Regions from separate parts of the Actinoallomurus sp. CA-150999 genome, predicted to be linked through region 1. Evidence: riboswitches for the same ligand, from Rfam matches in the RefSeq annotation. Region 1 holds a riboswitch; the other holds the start of a gene.
The links. Region 1 has a riboswitch for guanidine ahead of ACQP2O_RS33375 (CBU_0592 family membrane protein). Riboswitches for the same ligand answer to the same signal wherever they lie in the genome.

Region 2: another riboswitch for guanidine. It lies ahead of ACQP2O_RS03055 (MBL fold metallo-hydrolase); the one in region 1 lies ahead of ACQP2O_RS33375 (CBU_0592 family membrane protein).

What each region holds. Positions count from the first base shown of each region.
Region 1 is NZ_CP192063.1:7,216,997-7,224,555, reverse strand. Features, by position in the region: gene ACQP2O_RS33430 (hypothetical protein) at 1-130, shown strand, start outside; gene ACQP2O_RS33425 (hypothetical protein) at 195-359, shown strand; gene ACQP2O_RS33420 (hypothetical protein) at 381-860, shown strand; gene ACQP2O_RS33415 (hypothetical protein) at 926-1,165, shown strand; gene ACQP2O_RS33410 (hypothetical protein) at 1,586-2,158, opposite strand; gene ACQP2O_RS33405 (hypothetical protein) at 2,497-2,730, opposite strand; gene ACQP2O_RS33400 (TetR/AcrR family transcriptional regulator) at 2,959-3,528, opposite strand; gene ACQP2O_RS33395 (alpha/beta fold hydrolase) at 3,654-4,361, shown strand; gene ACQP2O_RS33390 (PH domain-containing protein) at 4,441-4,845, opposite strand; gene ACQP2O_RS33385 (DUF5997 family protein) at 5,018-5,401, opposite strand; gene ACQP2O_RS33380 (LysR family substrate-binding domain-containing protein) at 5,457-6,140, shown strand; gene ACQP2O_RS33375 (CBU_0592 family membrane protein) at 6,163-6,420, opposite strand; guanidine-III (ykkC-III) riboswitch at 6,434-6,498, opposite strand; gene ACQP2O_RS33370 (CocE/NonD family hydrolase) at 6,546-7,559, opposite strand, start outside.
Region 2 is NZ_CP192063.1:610,802-618,360, reverse strand. Features, by position in the region: gene ACQP2O_RS03070 (RecQ family ATP-dependent DNA helicase) at 1-553, shown strand, start outside; gene ACQP2O_RS03065 (DUF4232 domain-containing protein) at 1,481-2,158, shown strand; gene ACQP2O_RS03060 (S1 family peptidase) at 2,467-3,198, shown strand; guanidine-III (ykkC-III) riboswitch at 3,353-3,420, shown strand; gene ACQP2O_RS03055 (MBL fold metallo-hydrolase) at 3,433-4,311, shown strand; gene ACQP2O_RS03050 (TetR/AcrR family transcriptional regulator) at 4,330-4,869, shown strand; gene ACQP2O_RS03045 (NUDIX domain-containing protein) at 5,163-5,663, shown strand; gene ACQP2O_RS03040 (sensor histidine kinase) at 5,760-6,860, opposite strand; gene ACQP2O_RS03035 (response regulator) at 6,853-7,224, opposite strand; gene ACQP2O_RS03030 (ATP-binding protein) at 7,303-7,559, opposite strand, start outside.

The sequences.
Region 1 (7,559 bases):
CGCCCCGCCCGGCCCGGCGAGCTGGGGCGGCTGGTACTCACCCGCCTGCGCCTTCCACGCCGAGCTGAACGTGGACGGCGCGCCAGGCCCCGGCGGAGCCCCCATCATCCTCAACCTGTCCGCCGGATGAGCAAGGGAGGGGATCGACACCAGCCCGTTCGGGCGGCTGGCTGTCCACCTCAGGGGCGCGATCGATGAGTGGTCCACAGTTCCGGCGCGAGCTGATCGTGGAGGGCACCGACTGGCCGCCTCCCGCGCCCGGGGCCGTAAGGGGGTGGCCGGTCGCGATGACCGCGACCCAGATCGAGCGGGCCCGCAAGATGTACGACGAGACCGACCGCGACACCGGACAACTTTGATGATCTAGAGGAAGGCCACCCATGCCGAAGAAACTGGTCTCACTTCTCACGTTGCCGCTCGCCTCGGTGGCACTGCTGGTCGCCGTGCCGACGGCCGCCCAGGCCAGCCCTCAGCTCGAGAGTCACTGTCGGTACCCGTACACGCTGTCGGTGGGTGGCGTGACCTGGACGGTACAGCCGTGCATCGACTACTACGACTACAGCTCGGTCGGCGGGCAGCCTGAGGTGTGGGCCGATGTCGACGCATGGAACGGCTCAACTGATGTGGACCTGTCCGCTGAGGTCGGCCGCCAGCAGTGTCTGATGCGGTGCGGGGCGGTGAACTGGCAGTCCAGTACCAAGACCTGGTTCCTTACCTATCCAGGCAACGTCTACACCAACCAGCTGTATTCGTCGCCGGTGCCCCCGGTCTCCGACTTCTGCTACTACGCCAAGACCACGATGCTCGATTCGAGCATCGGCGAGGTCGGCGACGTGGAATCCCCCAGCATGTGCTTCTGAACGGCCCTCAGGCGCATCGTGCTGCGCAGCCAGTTCAGCACGCTGCGCCTGGATCGGCCGACATCGTGGGCGCGGGGGCCGCAGCCACAGTCTGGCGCAAGCACCTGATGTCCGGGGTCGGCAGGAAGGCCTCGCCCGCCTCCATCAACCAGGCGCTGGCCGCCGTCACCCTCCTGTACGCCCAAGCCGTGCTGCGCATCGACGCCGAACGCGCCCACGTCCCCAAGTCCGGCGAACCCGACGCCCTCAGCCACCTCCAGCAGGGCGCGGTCGAACGTGCCTCGGCCCCGCTGGGGAGTGCGTAACACTGAGGTCCTGGCGATCCTGCTGTACTCCGAGGCGCGTGACGAAAAATGCGTCCGCCTGGAGGGGCGACGGCATCGCCATTACCGCCCGGCCCAGCGAACTCGACAAGCTCTTCCGGATCTCGCTTGTAACACTCCCTGCTAACCCACCCCAAGATTCATAAGGCGTGATCAGGAGGTTATGACAAGCCTCCGAACAGTGAGGTTGGCTGGCCGGGCGAGTTTTCGATGCGGTAGCCGTAGCCGACGTCGGAGAGCCGGCGGGCGAAGCCGGTCCGGGCCGGGACCGTCACGGTGGCGGACTAAGTTAGGGGGGCGAACACCGGGTATGAGGTGAGGGCCGCCGGTCGGGCTTGCGCTCGAGCCGCGGCACGCTATGCCGTACGCGGCATAGCATGCCAGGGCCGAGCTGATCGCACACTATGCGGCTATACATTTCGTGTATGTGGTGACGCCGTTGCGTTCGTTGGTGCCGGTGGAGAACTCCCACCAATCTGTTGCGATAGGCGCGGGGTCACAGCCTGGGTAGTCGCTAAGCTCGGCCCACGCTCTGAACTTTTTGGGTGCCGCGTAGTAGTCAATATTGACCGCGTGAGCGATTGCTTGGCAGCCATAGCTGCAGTCGAAGCCGTCCTGGTGGCCATGCACGACCGCTTTACCGAAGGGGAAGTTGCCGAGCTCGTCCTCGATACCAACTGTGAGAGTGAAATCGGCAGAATCCCAGAGCAGGCCAGTCGGATCATCGAAATTCATTGTAGCGTAGACGAACCGATTTCCGGCCGTGCAGCCGTTATACCAGAGCTGTACGGTAGCCATGTTCTCTTCGCCCCAGGGGGTATCAGTATAGACGGACTGCGAGCCGCTAATGGGAATCGTGCCGCATGCATGGGCGGGCAAGGCGGTGGTGAACGCCATCGCGACGAGCGAGCCACAGGCGAGTACCGGGACAGCGAGTAGCGTGCCAAGACGTCGCGACCATCGAGCCTTGATCATGTCGTGACCTTGATGTGCAGGTCTGCCGAGGCATGCGCCGACATGCCACCTGTGGCAGTCGGCATCGCTCCGGTTACTGCGGCGGCGAGAGTTGTACGGAAGACTGCGGTCTTCATTCCGATGTTCCTTCCTGGCTGGGCCGACATCGCCCTGCGACGACGACAGCTGCGAGCACTCCCGCGATGAGCGGGCTCCAATTCGCTGGGCGCGTCTTGAAAACGCATTTCCTAAGCATCAGGCCTGATAGTGAACTTCATCGCTCTCAATTATTCTCGACCTGATACGCGTCGCCATGATATGCAGCGGCCAGGGGAGGCGCGATCATTTAAGCCCTCGAGTTAAACGATCGCCCTCGGCACCTCGATCCCCGCATCGGCCAGGACGGCGTCGAAGAGCGCGGGTAACTTGCCGTCCCGATCCCGGATCAGGAGCCGGGCTCGGCACCCGGCGTTCTGAAGGTCCATGACCAGGTTCCGGGCGGAGCACGCCACCCCGGACGCAGTCGGGTGGGCGGTCGCACCCAAGATGCGGATCCGGCGGGTGCGGTGCTCGATCACCGCCAGCACGTACATGCGTCCATTACAACGCTTCCCGACCGCCCCAATCCCGGCAACAACGGCCACCGGACCTTGAAACGCTGCCGACCCGGGACGCGGCCAGCCTCACCGACCTGCAGACCATCCGGCGAAGATCTGTCGTGACGGGCGTGATCAGCGAATACCACCACGCCGCATAGCCGCAGCTCAGGCCACGTGACCCAATATTCGAGCGGCACACCATTGCGCTGTCGTGGACCGTCGTCAGGCCTGCTGGGAGGGGAACACTTCGTCGACGGCGCGGCGCAGTGTTTCGCGGACGACCTCGGCGTCGTCGAGTTCGGCGGCCTGGAACGCGCCGTCGTGGAGCAGGACGAGGACCCGGGCGGCGTGTTCCGGGTCAGGGTGTCCCATGTCGGCCGAGAGGTCGCGCAGGATCCCGAACAGCCATGATCGCTGGTCGTCGATGACCGCGCGTACCGCATGGTTCCGGTCGGGATACTCCGCGGCGGCGTTGAGGAACTGGCAACCGCGGAAGCCGTCCTCCAGAGTCGTGTCGCCGAGGACGGCCATGACCGCGCGGATCGCCTCGCGCGGCGACTTGCCTTCCCGGGCCCGCGCGACAGCCTCCCGGATGCCATCAGCGGTGGCCGTGAGGTAGGCGGAGACCAGGTCGTCCTTGCTGGGGAAGTGCCGGTAGAAGGTGGCGCGCGTGACCTGGGCCTCGGTGACGAGTCGCTCGATGCCCACGGTGTGGATGCCCTCGGCGTAGAACAGGCGGGACGCGGTGCGCAGCAGCCGGTCCTTGGGGTGCAGCTCCGAGGTGGTCGTCATACGCCCATCATAAAGAAAGACCAGTCGTTCTCGGCGGTCGCCCCCGTCGCGTTGCAGCCCTGAGGTAGAACGACTAGTCTTTCTTGCAGAAAGACTGATCGTTCTCTCTGAGAGGTTTGGAACCCATGAGCACCACCCCCACGATCGTCCTGGTCCACGGCGCCTTCGGCGACTCCTCCATGTGGAGGGGGGTCGTCGCCAAGCTCCAGAAGCAGGGCTACGACGTCGTCGCCGCGGCGAACCCGCTGCGCGGCCTGGAGTCCGACGCGCAGTACGTCGCCACCGTCACCAAGGCCGTCGACGGCCCGGTCGTCCTGGTCGGCCACTCCTACGCCGGCGCGGTGATCACCTGCGCCGCCCGCGAGGCATCGAACGTCGACGCCCTGGTCTACGTCGCCGCCTTCCAGCCCGACGAGGGCGAGAGCGCCCTGGAGAACGCCTTCCGCTTCCCCGGCGCCAAGATGGGACCGGACACCACCACCGTGACCGAGTACGACGGCGAGCCGGAGCTGCGCATCCTGCCCCAGCACTACCAGGACGTCATCGCCGGCGACCTGCCCGCAGAGACCACCGACGTCCTCGCGGTCACCCAGCGCCCGGTACGCCAGCAGGCGCTGACAGCCGAACTGTCCGGCCAGCCGGCCTGGCGCACCCTGCCCTCATGGGCGCTGATCGCGACACACGACAACGCCATCCCCGCCCAGGCCCAGGAGTTCATGGCCGAGCGCGCCGGATCGCACATCGTGCGCGCGGAGGCATCCCACGCGGCATCCATCTCTCAGCCCGACACGGTGGCCGACCTGATCATCGAAGCCGCCAAGGCCACCCGCTGACCTATCGGTGTCGAACCGGGCCAGGTCGGCGAGCAGCGCGTCGCGCGACAGAGCCCCTGGAGAGATACCCCCACGCCTTTCAGCGGGACTGGTGCCAGTGGGCGGTGAGCTGGCTGAGAGCGGGGGTGAAGTCGGGGTCGGCGAAGCCGGCACCGGTTCGGGGGGCTCCAAGAGTGACCTTGCGGCCGTTGGCACGGGTCACCTGGACAGTGGTCAGGCTGCGGACGGTGTTGGTGTCGATGGAGGTGATGTCGGTCCAGGGGATGGTGCGGCGGAGGAGGAATCTTCTGGTGATGATGCCGGATTCGTCGGTCGCGGTGTAGGAGCCGAGTTGCAGGAGGCCTAGGACGCAGCCGAGGAGGCCGCCCAGCGATATGACGAGGGCCGCGGGAGTGAGGAGAGCGAGGAGAAGGCCTGCGACCAGGAAGCCGGCCGAGACCACGAGGGTATTCCGGCATTGTTTCGCGGTCAGTTTGTACCTCACGAGACCCCCATCAGCTACGAGTGGATCGAACATGAGGAGGCCGGGCGGCCGCCGCGGTTCCCCTCGGCCGCGACCGTGCCGATCACCCCCCGACCCCGACGACCGACGCATCGACGGAGCCTCCGGCGCCCTGGGACCCAAGAGACGATCTATGGCGGCAACGCGGGGTGGGTCAGGCCTTGGCGCGCTGCTGCTTGAGGCGGAGCTCCTCTTGGCGGACCTCGGTTTGGATGGCCCGCTCGCGTTCTAGCCAGTCGGGGTTCTCGGCCTTCAAGGTCTCGATCTCGGCGGTCGTGAGGGGGCCCGTGATGCCGGCACGGGCTAGGCCCGAGGCGGAGACGCGGAGCTTGGCGGCGACGACCTGGCGGGGGTGGGGGCCCATGCGGCGCAGGTCGGCGAGCCAAGAGGGCGGGTCGGCCTGGAGCGCGTTCAGCTCGTCCCGGGAGACGACGCCCTCCTGGAATTCGGCGGGCGCTGCCGACAGCAGGATCCCCAGCTTCTTGGCCGCGGTCACCGGCTTCATGGTCTGCGGGGTCTTCGCCTTGGACGTGCTCATGACAGCAAGCGTAGCCAGCGGGAGGCAGCCGTCTGGACGCGGCTAGGCTGAGAAGATGACCAAGGGTGAGTTCCGGCTGGCCTATGCGCCGGGGGTGACGCCCGGGAAATGGGCCGGGGTGTGGGCCGAGCGGGTGCGGGAGGTGCCGCTTCGGCTGATCCAGATGCCTGCCGCCGAGGCTGTCCCCCTGCTGCGGGACGGCGGCGTGGACGCGGCGTTCGTGCGCCTGCCCGTCGACCGCGAGGCCCTCCACGTGATCCCGCTGTACCTGGAGACGACCGTGGTGATGGTGCCGAAGGACCACGCGGTGGCCGCGGTCGAGGAGGTGGAGCTCGCCGATCTCGCCGACGAGGATGTGTTCGAGCCGCTCGACGAGGTCTTGGCCTGGGTCGACCGTCCCGGGCAGCCCGCCTTCACCCGTCCGGAGAGCACGGCGGACGCGATCAAACTGGTGGCGTCGGGGGCAGGCGTCCTACTGCTCCCTCAGTCTCTGGCCCGCCTCCACCACCGCAAGGACCTCACCTACCGCACTGTGACCGACGCCCCCCAGTCCCAAATCGGCCTGGCCTGGCTCGAGGCCGCGACGACCGACCTCATGGAGGAACTGATCGGCATCGTCCGCGGCCGCACCCCCAACAGCTCCCGTGGCCGCACCCCCCAACAACAACCCACCCGTAAGAAGCCCCCGCAAAAACACTCCACTCCCAAGCCTCGCCGCCGGACACGCCGCCGGCCGTGAAAAGGGGGCTGGGCGCAGGGCACTAGTGGGAGGTCCCGGCCGAGCGGCGATGCCGTCGGCGCGTACGGGCGAGTGAGAACGCCGAGACGCACGCCCATGCGCTCTCCAGGAGTAGGAACCCCCACTGCCCGCCGAGCCCGGCGTCGACGGCAAGCAGCGCGGACCCTGCGAGATTGAAGCCGAGGTAGCTCACCGACGCCGGTGCCAGACGTCCCAGCTGCGCCAGTATGAACGGCCCGAGGATGAGCAACGAACCGAAAATCTGGACGTACTGCCCCATGACGACGCTCCCGAACGCATCGTCTTGTCAGGCCGGGTACGGTGCGACTCGTCCGGGGCAGCGCCGCTGCGCTAAACCGTCGCAAATTTATCACGGGCCCGTGGAGCGACGGCTGAGCCGGACGGCTACTTCCGCACCGGCATCGTCACCGACGACGGGTGATCGCCGCCGGTGTAGATGGTCATCGGCCCGAGCGTCTTGGCGCCGCCGTCCAGCTGCGGCGACAGGTGAGGTACGTCGAAGCCCTCGACCGCCAGCCGCAGTCGGTGCCCGGGCCTGATGGCCGCACCTGTCGGGAAGATCTCCACGTCCACCGGCGCGATCGTGCCCGGCGTCAGGTCCTTCTTCGTCGACTTCAGGAACGGGTGCCAGGGCTGGATCATCTTGCCGTCCAGGTAGCGTGACTTCTTCTTGTCCAGCGCCCGCTGGGAGATGCTCTCCCAACCGCCGGTGATCCGGTGGACGCTGCCGTCGGGCGCGACGTCCTCGACCGCCAGCGACAGCATGCCGTCGCCGGTGCTGGTCGAGACGTACAGGTGGGCGTTGATCGGCCCCTGGAAGCGCAGCGTCTTCGTCGCGGGCGCGGAGTCGAAGGTGAGTCCGGTGGCATCGTTGGGCCGGTTGTCGGTCCAGCACGGCAGGTCTTTGAGCACCACGCTCGCCAGGCCGCCGGTCCATTGGTCGGTCGAGCGCGTGCACAGGCCGCTGACCGGCAGCGGCTGGAGTGTCGACCTCCCCGCTGCCGCGGTGCCGGTGGTCAGGCCACCGGACTTGACCGTGGTGGTCGAGGACCCAGAGAGCTTGAAGGTCTTCGCGGACAGGTCGCTCGCGATCCACTTCTGCTTCCGCACCCAACGTCCGGTGCCCTGCTCGTAGTAGGTCACCGGCGCGATCTGGTCCAGGTCGGTGTCCTGCCCCTTGATCCAGTGGTCGAACCAGCGCAGCTCGAGCTCGGCCAGCGACCCGTAGCCGGCGGCACCGAACTCGTTGCCCCTGCCCGACCCGGCCTGGAGGTGGTTCCACGGCCCGTCGATGAACTTCACGGGTGTCCCGTTGCGCTGGATTCCCTCGAAGAGCAGGGGCTCGCCGCGCTGGAAGATGTCGTACTCACCGCCGATGATGAACGTCGGGACCTTCAC
Region 2 (7,559 bases), 5.3 Mb from region 1:
GCTCCACGAGCACGGCGGCACCGTGAAGCCCCACGCCGTACGCGAGACGCTGGGCATCGGCCCGTCCAAGCTGACCTCTCTCGTGAACCTGCTCCAGCACACCAAGGCGGTGGAGGTGAGCGGCCGGGGAGACCTGCGGTACGCCGAGCGGGGGCCCGCTCCCAAGCAGGCCGCGGCCGATGCGATGGAGCTGGACGAGAGCCGCCGCCGGGTGGACGACTCGCGCATCGACATGATGCGCGGCTACGCCGAGACCACCGGGTGCCGCCGCCGCTATCTGCTGGAGTACTTCGGCGAGCCCCGTACGACGAAGACCTGCGACAACTGCGACAACTGCGTCGCGGGGGCGGTCGACACGACGCGGGTCGACGGTCCATTCCCGGTCCACTCCGAGGTGGTGCACAAGGCATGGGGCCCGGGAACGGTCATGCGCGCCGAACCCGACCGGATCACCGTGCTGTTCGAGGAGATCGGCTACAAGACACTTTCCCTGGTCGCGATCAAGCGCGACTCCCTGCTGACACTCGCATCGGAGAGCGGCGCCGAACAGTGAGCAGCCCGCCATGAAGTGAGGCGGCCATCCATCGCGGATTGATGGAGGTGCAGAAACACGAGCGCTGAGCATAGAAGGCCAGGTCAGATGCCGTTGAGTAGTCACGGCACCGCCCGGGAGATCATCTGGCGCGGATCGGCGCGCGCCTTTCCGAGCGGGACAGGGTTCACCTCCGGCCGTCTGCCGCCGGGGCTCGTCCCGCCAGCGGCGGGCGGTCTCCTCCAATCGTTTGCAGGCGGAGGTTCGCTTATTGCTTTGACCGCCGCCGTCGGTGACGGTAGCGGTCAGCAATCCACGACATACCTATGCTCGTCAGAACCCGCCACTCCTCGATCCGGCGCAGCAGATTCGTGAATCTCAATCTCAAACCCTTCCGTTTCTTTTGGTCCCCGCGTACGCCCATGCGGGCATGCGGGGACCGCGTTCGCGGCCAGGCCGTGACCATCATGGAAGACCGGGTCCCCGAGAAGGCGCCCGGCGCTGAGTCCGGCCGAGCCAGGACGATCCGGAGCTAATGAGCCAGCCGTTATCGTCCTCCGGCCCGACGTCCGGCCCGGGAATCACCCCACACGACACCCGGTTAGCGCCACCTCAAATCCTGCCTTGGCGTTGGTACAACGCGTCGGCCGGCAGCCCGTGGCCGTGCATCGGCCAGCCGCATCTGCGTTCTTACCGCGATGCTTCGTCCACGCCGAGAAGCCTCCAAGGGTCTCCTCAGTGATCTGAGCGTCGGTCCAGACCGCCGCGCGACCCAACCGACCTCACGAAACATCGAGGCTAATAAGATTCTTTGCCGGCCTCCCGGGTTCGCGTGACATCCGTCACAGCGGAAAAAACGGGGAATCCGGCTTTCCCGGCGAACCTCCATGCCATTACCGGGCATCGAACTGATTAACCGAGTCAGTAAGCAACCGGGAGGTTTTACCGATGGAGCTCAAGCGTCTGCGTACCGCCGCTGTTCTCGCCTGTGGTGGCGGAATGGTCGCTCTTTCGCTCACCGCCTGCAACTTCAACGGAAGCGCGTCGGCGTCGGGTAATTCGCCGGAGTCGTCGTCCGCCCCGACCGCGTCGTCGGCGCCGACCTCCTCCTCCCGCAATACCGGAAGCGGCGGCACGCGCAGCAGGCCGACGACCGCCGGTCAGAGTGACACGCCGAGCTGCATGGGATCCGAGCTTAAAGCCGAACTGCAGCTTCAAGATCCCGGCCTTAACGGATTGGAAGGGGAAATGGCAGCGGAAAAGGCGACTGCCACGCTGATCCTCACCAACCGGTCGAGTGAAACCTGCTACCTGCCGGCCGGCTGGACGCCGCTCGGGAAGGGCGGGGAGAACAACTACACCGCGATTCCCGCGACTCAGGTGAACTTCCCCGGCGCGGGTATGAGAATCACGCTGCGGCCCGGGAGTTCGGCCTTCGCCGGAACCAAGTGGCACACCACAAAGGGCTGCCCCGGCGGTACCACCGACGACCTCGGCGTCGCCTGGCACAGCACCTGGATCCCGCTCACCTACCACGGCCTCGACGACGGCTACCAGCCGCCGATCTGCGACAGCCTCACCCTGGGGACACTCCAGCCCACCATGAACGGCGTCAACTTCACCTGATCCACCCTGAACGGGACGGGGCAGGCATACGGGGACGCAGGGAGCGGGAACGTGGGTCCCACTCCCTGCGCGCGTCAGAGCGGGCCACCCGCCGGCGCCGACACTCTCGGCAAGAGCGCCACCGCCGGATGCGCCTGCCGCACCCCCACCGAGCAAGCGACCGACTCCGGCGATACCGGCCGCCGCCGTAGCACCTGCTGCAGACACCCACGGTTGAGGACGAACTACGCGTAATCGGAAACTTTTTGATCTGACCGCGTATCTACACCACCAGTAAGGCCATGCCCCGAGAAGAGGAGCTGTTCCGGATGGCGCGTCGCGTTCGTGTGCTGTTGGTGTCCGCGTTGTTGCTGGTGACGGGCTCGGTGATGGCGTCCGGGCCGGCCTCGGCTGTCATCGGCGGGTCAAAGAGCACTTACGGCCCATGGGCGGTGCGCATGCTCATCGACGGCAAACCGGTGTGCACCGGGACGGCGGTCACGAAGCAGTGGGTCATCAGCGCCTCGCACTGCTTCTTCGAGCAGGGGCAGGCGGTCGCCGACAAGCGGATCTCGTTCCGGGTCGGCAACCTCGACATGCGTAAGGGCACCACTGTCCGCCCGGTGGGCAAGCGGGCGGGGAACTCGCGCGCTGACATGATGCTCATCAAGGTCTCGCCGATGAAGATCCGCCCGGTGCGCCTGGCCAAGGCCCATGTCCACCCCGGTGAGATCGTGCGGCAGTACGGGTGGGGTGCCACCTGCACCAAGGATGAGAACACCTGCCAGTCGCCCGTGCTCAAGCAGTCGACGCTGCGGGTCGTACGGTCCGACGCGCGCCGCTGCGAGGGCTACGCCGAACCGGGCGGCACGGACTTCTGCCTGGAGAAGGTGTCCGGGATTCCCGCCGGCGGCGACTCTGGAGCCCCGGTGATGAGCATCGGCGCACACGGCAAGGAGACCCTGCTCGGCGTCTTCTACGGCTCCGACCGAGAGAAGATGGCCGGGGCCGGGGAGATCGCCCAGCAACTCGCCTGGATCCACAAAGTCACGAAGCGATAGGGCAGAGCGCAACCCCCGAGGCCGGTCCCCGCGCGGGGACCGGCCTCAGCGCATGGTCGATCCGCCGTCGACGCTGAGTTTCGCGGCTGTGATGGGCGCTCCGACCGACCCGACGGAGCGAGGTCCAGCCGCTCGGTGCCGTGCTACCGTCGCGGCGGAGGCTAGTACGTGCCTGCCCCGGACGAGATGTGCGCCGTACCCGGCCCGCCAAGACGACGCACTCGAGGAGACGTCATGGGTGCCCGCACCTCCCTGATCGACTTCACCGGAGCGACTCCCCGGCCTCGTGCGCTGGATGTCCGATGGATTCACGGCTCGCCGTCGGCCAAGCACAACACCGACCCGGACATCCAGGTCCACGCCTACGACGAGCACACGTTCATCTTCCGGCAGAACATGGCGATCGACTACGAGGCGCCGTTCCTGTTCCTGCTCTTCGGCAACGCCCGGGCTGTGCTGATCGACACCGGAGCCACCGCATCCGCCGAGTTCTTCCCCCTTCGCCGGGTGGTCGACGAGCTCGTTGACTCCTGGCTCGCCCGTCACCCTCGGCACGGGTACCAACTGCTGGTGCTCCACACCCATCCGCACGGTGACCACATCGCAGGCGACGGCCAGTTCACCGATCGTCCCGACACCACGGTGGTCGGCGCGGAGCAGGACACCACCTGGCCGTACTTCGGATTCGCCGACGACTTTGATGCCGTGACGCAGGTCGACCTGGGCGGCCGGGTGCTGGAGTGCCTGGCCACCCCGGGCCACCACGAAGCGGCGGTCACGTTCTACGATCCGTGGACCGGGTTCCTCCTCACCGGCGACACGGTCTACCCCGGCCGGCTCTATATCAAGGACTGGCAGGCATTCGCCCGGACGATCGATCGCTTGATCGACTTCTGCGGCCACCGGACGGTCACCCACGTGCTCGGCTGCCACATTGAAATGACTCGGCACCCGGGCGTGGACTATCCGATCCGCACCGTTTACCAGCCCGACGAACCCCCACTGCAGATGACCACAGGCCACCTGCACGAGATCCGCGCAGCGCTGACGGAGATCGGCGACCAACCCAGCCGCCGTACCTTCCCGCTCTTCGTCCTGTGCCCCAGCGCATAAGCGGCACGAACAGATCAGGTGCTCGTGGCCGCGGAGCGGCTGTTCCGCGAGCGGGGCTTCGACGCGACGACCGTCCGGCAGATCGCCGCCGAGGCCGGGCTCAGCGCGGGCAGCGTGATGGCGGTGGGCGACAAGCATGGGCTGCTCGTGGCGATCTTCGACGGCTGGATCGATGCCGTGCACCGAGAACGCGACCGAGCCCGATCCGAACAGCCGTCGGCCGACCCGGTCGACGACGTCATCGCGCTGGCCGAGCCGTTCATTGACTACTTCGCGCTCGACCGCGAGCTGTCACGCGAATACGCGGCGACGATCGTGCGTGGCCGACACGACTCTGCGATCTTCCAGAACCTCGGGCTGACCCTGATCGGCGAGATCCAGCAGGTGCTCCCCCGAGCGGGGCACGACGAGGACCGCGCGGGCAGGGCGGCCCGATCGATTTACTTCGCCTACCTCGGCATCCTGATGACGATGTCGAACGGGGCACTTCCCGATGACGTCGGACGCGAGCAGTTTCGCGACATCGTCAGCCTCATCATGGACCAATCGGAGGCATGATGTTCGACGTCCCGAGCCTTTGGTGGCCCACGGCACTACTCGCCCTCGTCCTGTTTGTTGACGCACTGCTGTCGATCCGTCCACCGGCCTTCATCCAGGGCTGCCTCGACGGGGTAGGCCTGCTGCGCCGTCTACGCCCACATCCGGGCACGGTTTCTCCGGAAGGAGTTCTGGCTGAACTGCCTGGGAATGCTCTCCCTCGCGGTCACCGTCCTGACCGTCTCGTACGTCGTGTGAGTAGGACATGAGCAGCGTTTTGGCCACGCAGGCGGTCGCCTCGATAGCCTCGCCGAGTGGAATCTCCTCGTCCGGCGGCCCTGCCGCCTGAACAGTTCGCGGCGTCTCTGCCGCGCAAGCGCATGGGCGCCGGTGCGTTGTTCCGCGACACGGCCGGGCGAGTGCTGCTGGTCGAACCGACGTACAAGCCCACGTGGGAGATTCCCGGCGGCATCGTCGAGAAGGAGGAATCCCCGCACGCGGCGTGCCGCCGAGAAGTGGCCGAAGAACTCGGGTTGGACCGGCCGGTCCGGCGGGTCCTGGCCATTGATTGGGTGCCGTCTCGGCCTGAACTATCCGAGGGGCTGATGCTCGTCTACGACGGCGGGGTGCTGTCCGACCGCGACGTTACGGCGATCCGGCTGCCTGCCGAGGAACTGGCCTCGTACGCGTTCGTCGAGCCTGAGCGCGTGGGCGATCTCGCCAACGCACGCCTGGCCCGCCGAATCGCCGCATGCTTGGAAGCGGTGGCCGCAGGCACACCCGTCCTCCTGGAGAACGGCCACCCGATCTCCTGAAGCGGGCCGCCACCGACCAGCCGGCATTCACCCGGCGCGAGCCCACACCCGGCGTACATCAGGTCGAGCAGGCACCGAGGAGATCAACTCAACGATCTAGTGGGTCCGGTTCGGGGACGATGCCTGCGGCGTGCCGGGAAGTCGGACCGTGACGAGGAGGCCGCCGGTGGGGCGGGGGGTGAGGTCGAGGGTTCCGGTGTGTGCTCGGACGATGCTGTGCACGATGGCCAGCCCGAGGCCGACGCCGGCGTGCTCGTCGGTGCGGATGCGTGTTGTTCCGCGTTGGAAGGGCTCGGTGAGGGTCGGTACCAGTTCCGATGGGACCCGATGGCCGGTGTTCTCGACCCGCAGCACGCTCGCGTCGTGCTGCGATTCGGTACGTACCGTTACGGTGCCGCCGGTCGGGAGGTTGTGGACGATGGCGTTCTGGACGAGGTTGATCACCATCCGCAGCAGGAGCGCCGCGGAGCCGACGGTCTGTGCCTTCTCGCCGGTGACGTTGAGCGTGACCTGACGCTTTTCGGCGAGGGGAAGCAGCGTTTCGGCGGCTTCTTCGGCGATGAGGGACAGGTCGACCGCCTCGCGGGTGAAGCTCCTGCGGTCGGCGCGGCTGAGCAGCAGCAGGGCCTCGGTGAGGTCGATCGCCCGCGTGTTGACGATACGGAGGCGTTCGATGAGTTCCCCCTGGCCCCCCGTGGAGTCGTTGCGGGCGACGTCAAGGAGTGTCTGGGAGATCGCCAGCGGGGTGCGCAGTTCGTGGGAGGCGTTCGCGGCGAACCTCTGCTGTTCACTGACGTGGGATTCGAGTTGTTCGAGCATGGCGTCGAACACGTCGGCGAGTTCGCGGAATTCGTCGTCGGGGCCTTCCAGGCGGATCCGGTGGGACAGTGATCCGTTCGCGGCCATTCGTGCCGCGTCTGCGATCCGGGTGAGTGGGGCGAGCATCCGGCCGGCCAGGATCCATCCTCCCAGCAGGCCGAACACGAGAAGGAAGGCCAGTGCTACGGCCACGCCGGGGGCGAAGCGCAGGCGGACGGAGCGCGCCAGCGTCCCACTGGGGGTGGTTATCACCCCAGGTGCGTAGCGCACCAGGTACACCCACACCACGGCCAGCAGGACAACGCCGGCGAGGAGGAGGAATCCGGCGTAGCTGATGGTGAGTTTCAGTCGGGCACTGAGCCCTGGACGTCTATTCATGAGTGCTGCCAGGGTGGGCGGGGTCCATGCCCGTGTCGATTCGGTAGCCGGCGCCGGGCACGGTGGCGATGAGCTGTGGTTCGCCGAGTCGTTTGCGCAGGGCGGAGACGGTGATGCGGTCGGCGGCGGTGAGCATGAGAATCGGGATGCCACTGCCGGAGGCGACGATGCGCCGGGCGATCTCATCGCCGGAGGGACCGGGGATGTCACGGTCCAGGACCGCCAGGTCATAGGAGTTGACGCCGAGCAGTTCCAGGGCGGTGTCGCCGTCGCCGGCGATGTCGGCGGCCATCGCCTCCAGCCGCAGACCGTCACGGACGGCCTCGGCCAGGAAGGGCTCGTCCTCCACGATCAGCACGCGCATCCCTGAAGCCTAAGCAGCACGACATATCGCCGACATATGCAAACCGGACACGGCCCCCACGGTGACCTACTTCGTGACTCACACTGTTCTGTCGCTCTGCTCGGCTTCTTGTGCGTGGACCCAGACGGCGATTTGCGTACGGGAGGTGAAGCCGAGCTTGGCCAGGATCCGCTCGACGTGTCCCTCGGCGGTACGGGAGGCGACGACCAGCCTGGCCGCGATCTCCTTGTTACTCAGCCCTTGGGCGACGAGCCGGGCGACTTCGGCTTCGCGGCGGGTCAGCGGCTCCGGCTCCGGCCTTTCGGCCCCTTCCCCTGGCGAGAGGGGTTCTTTCA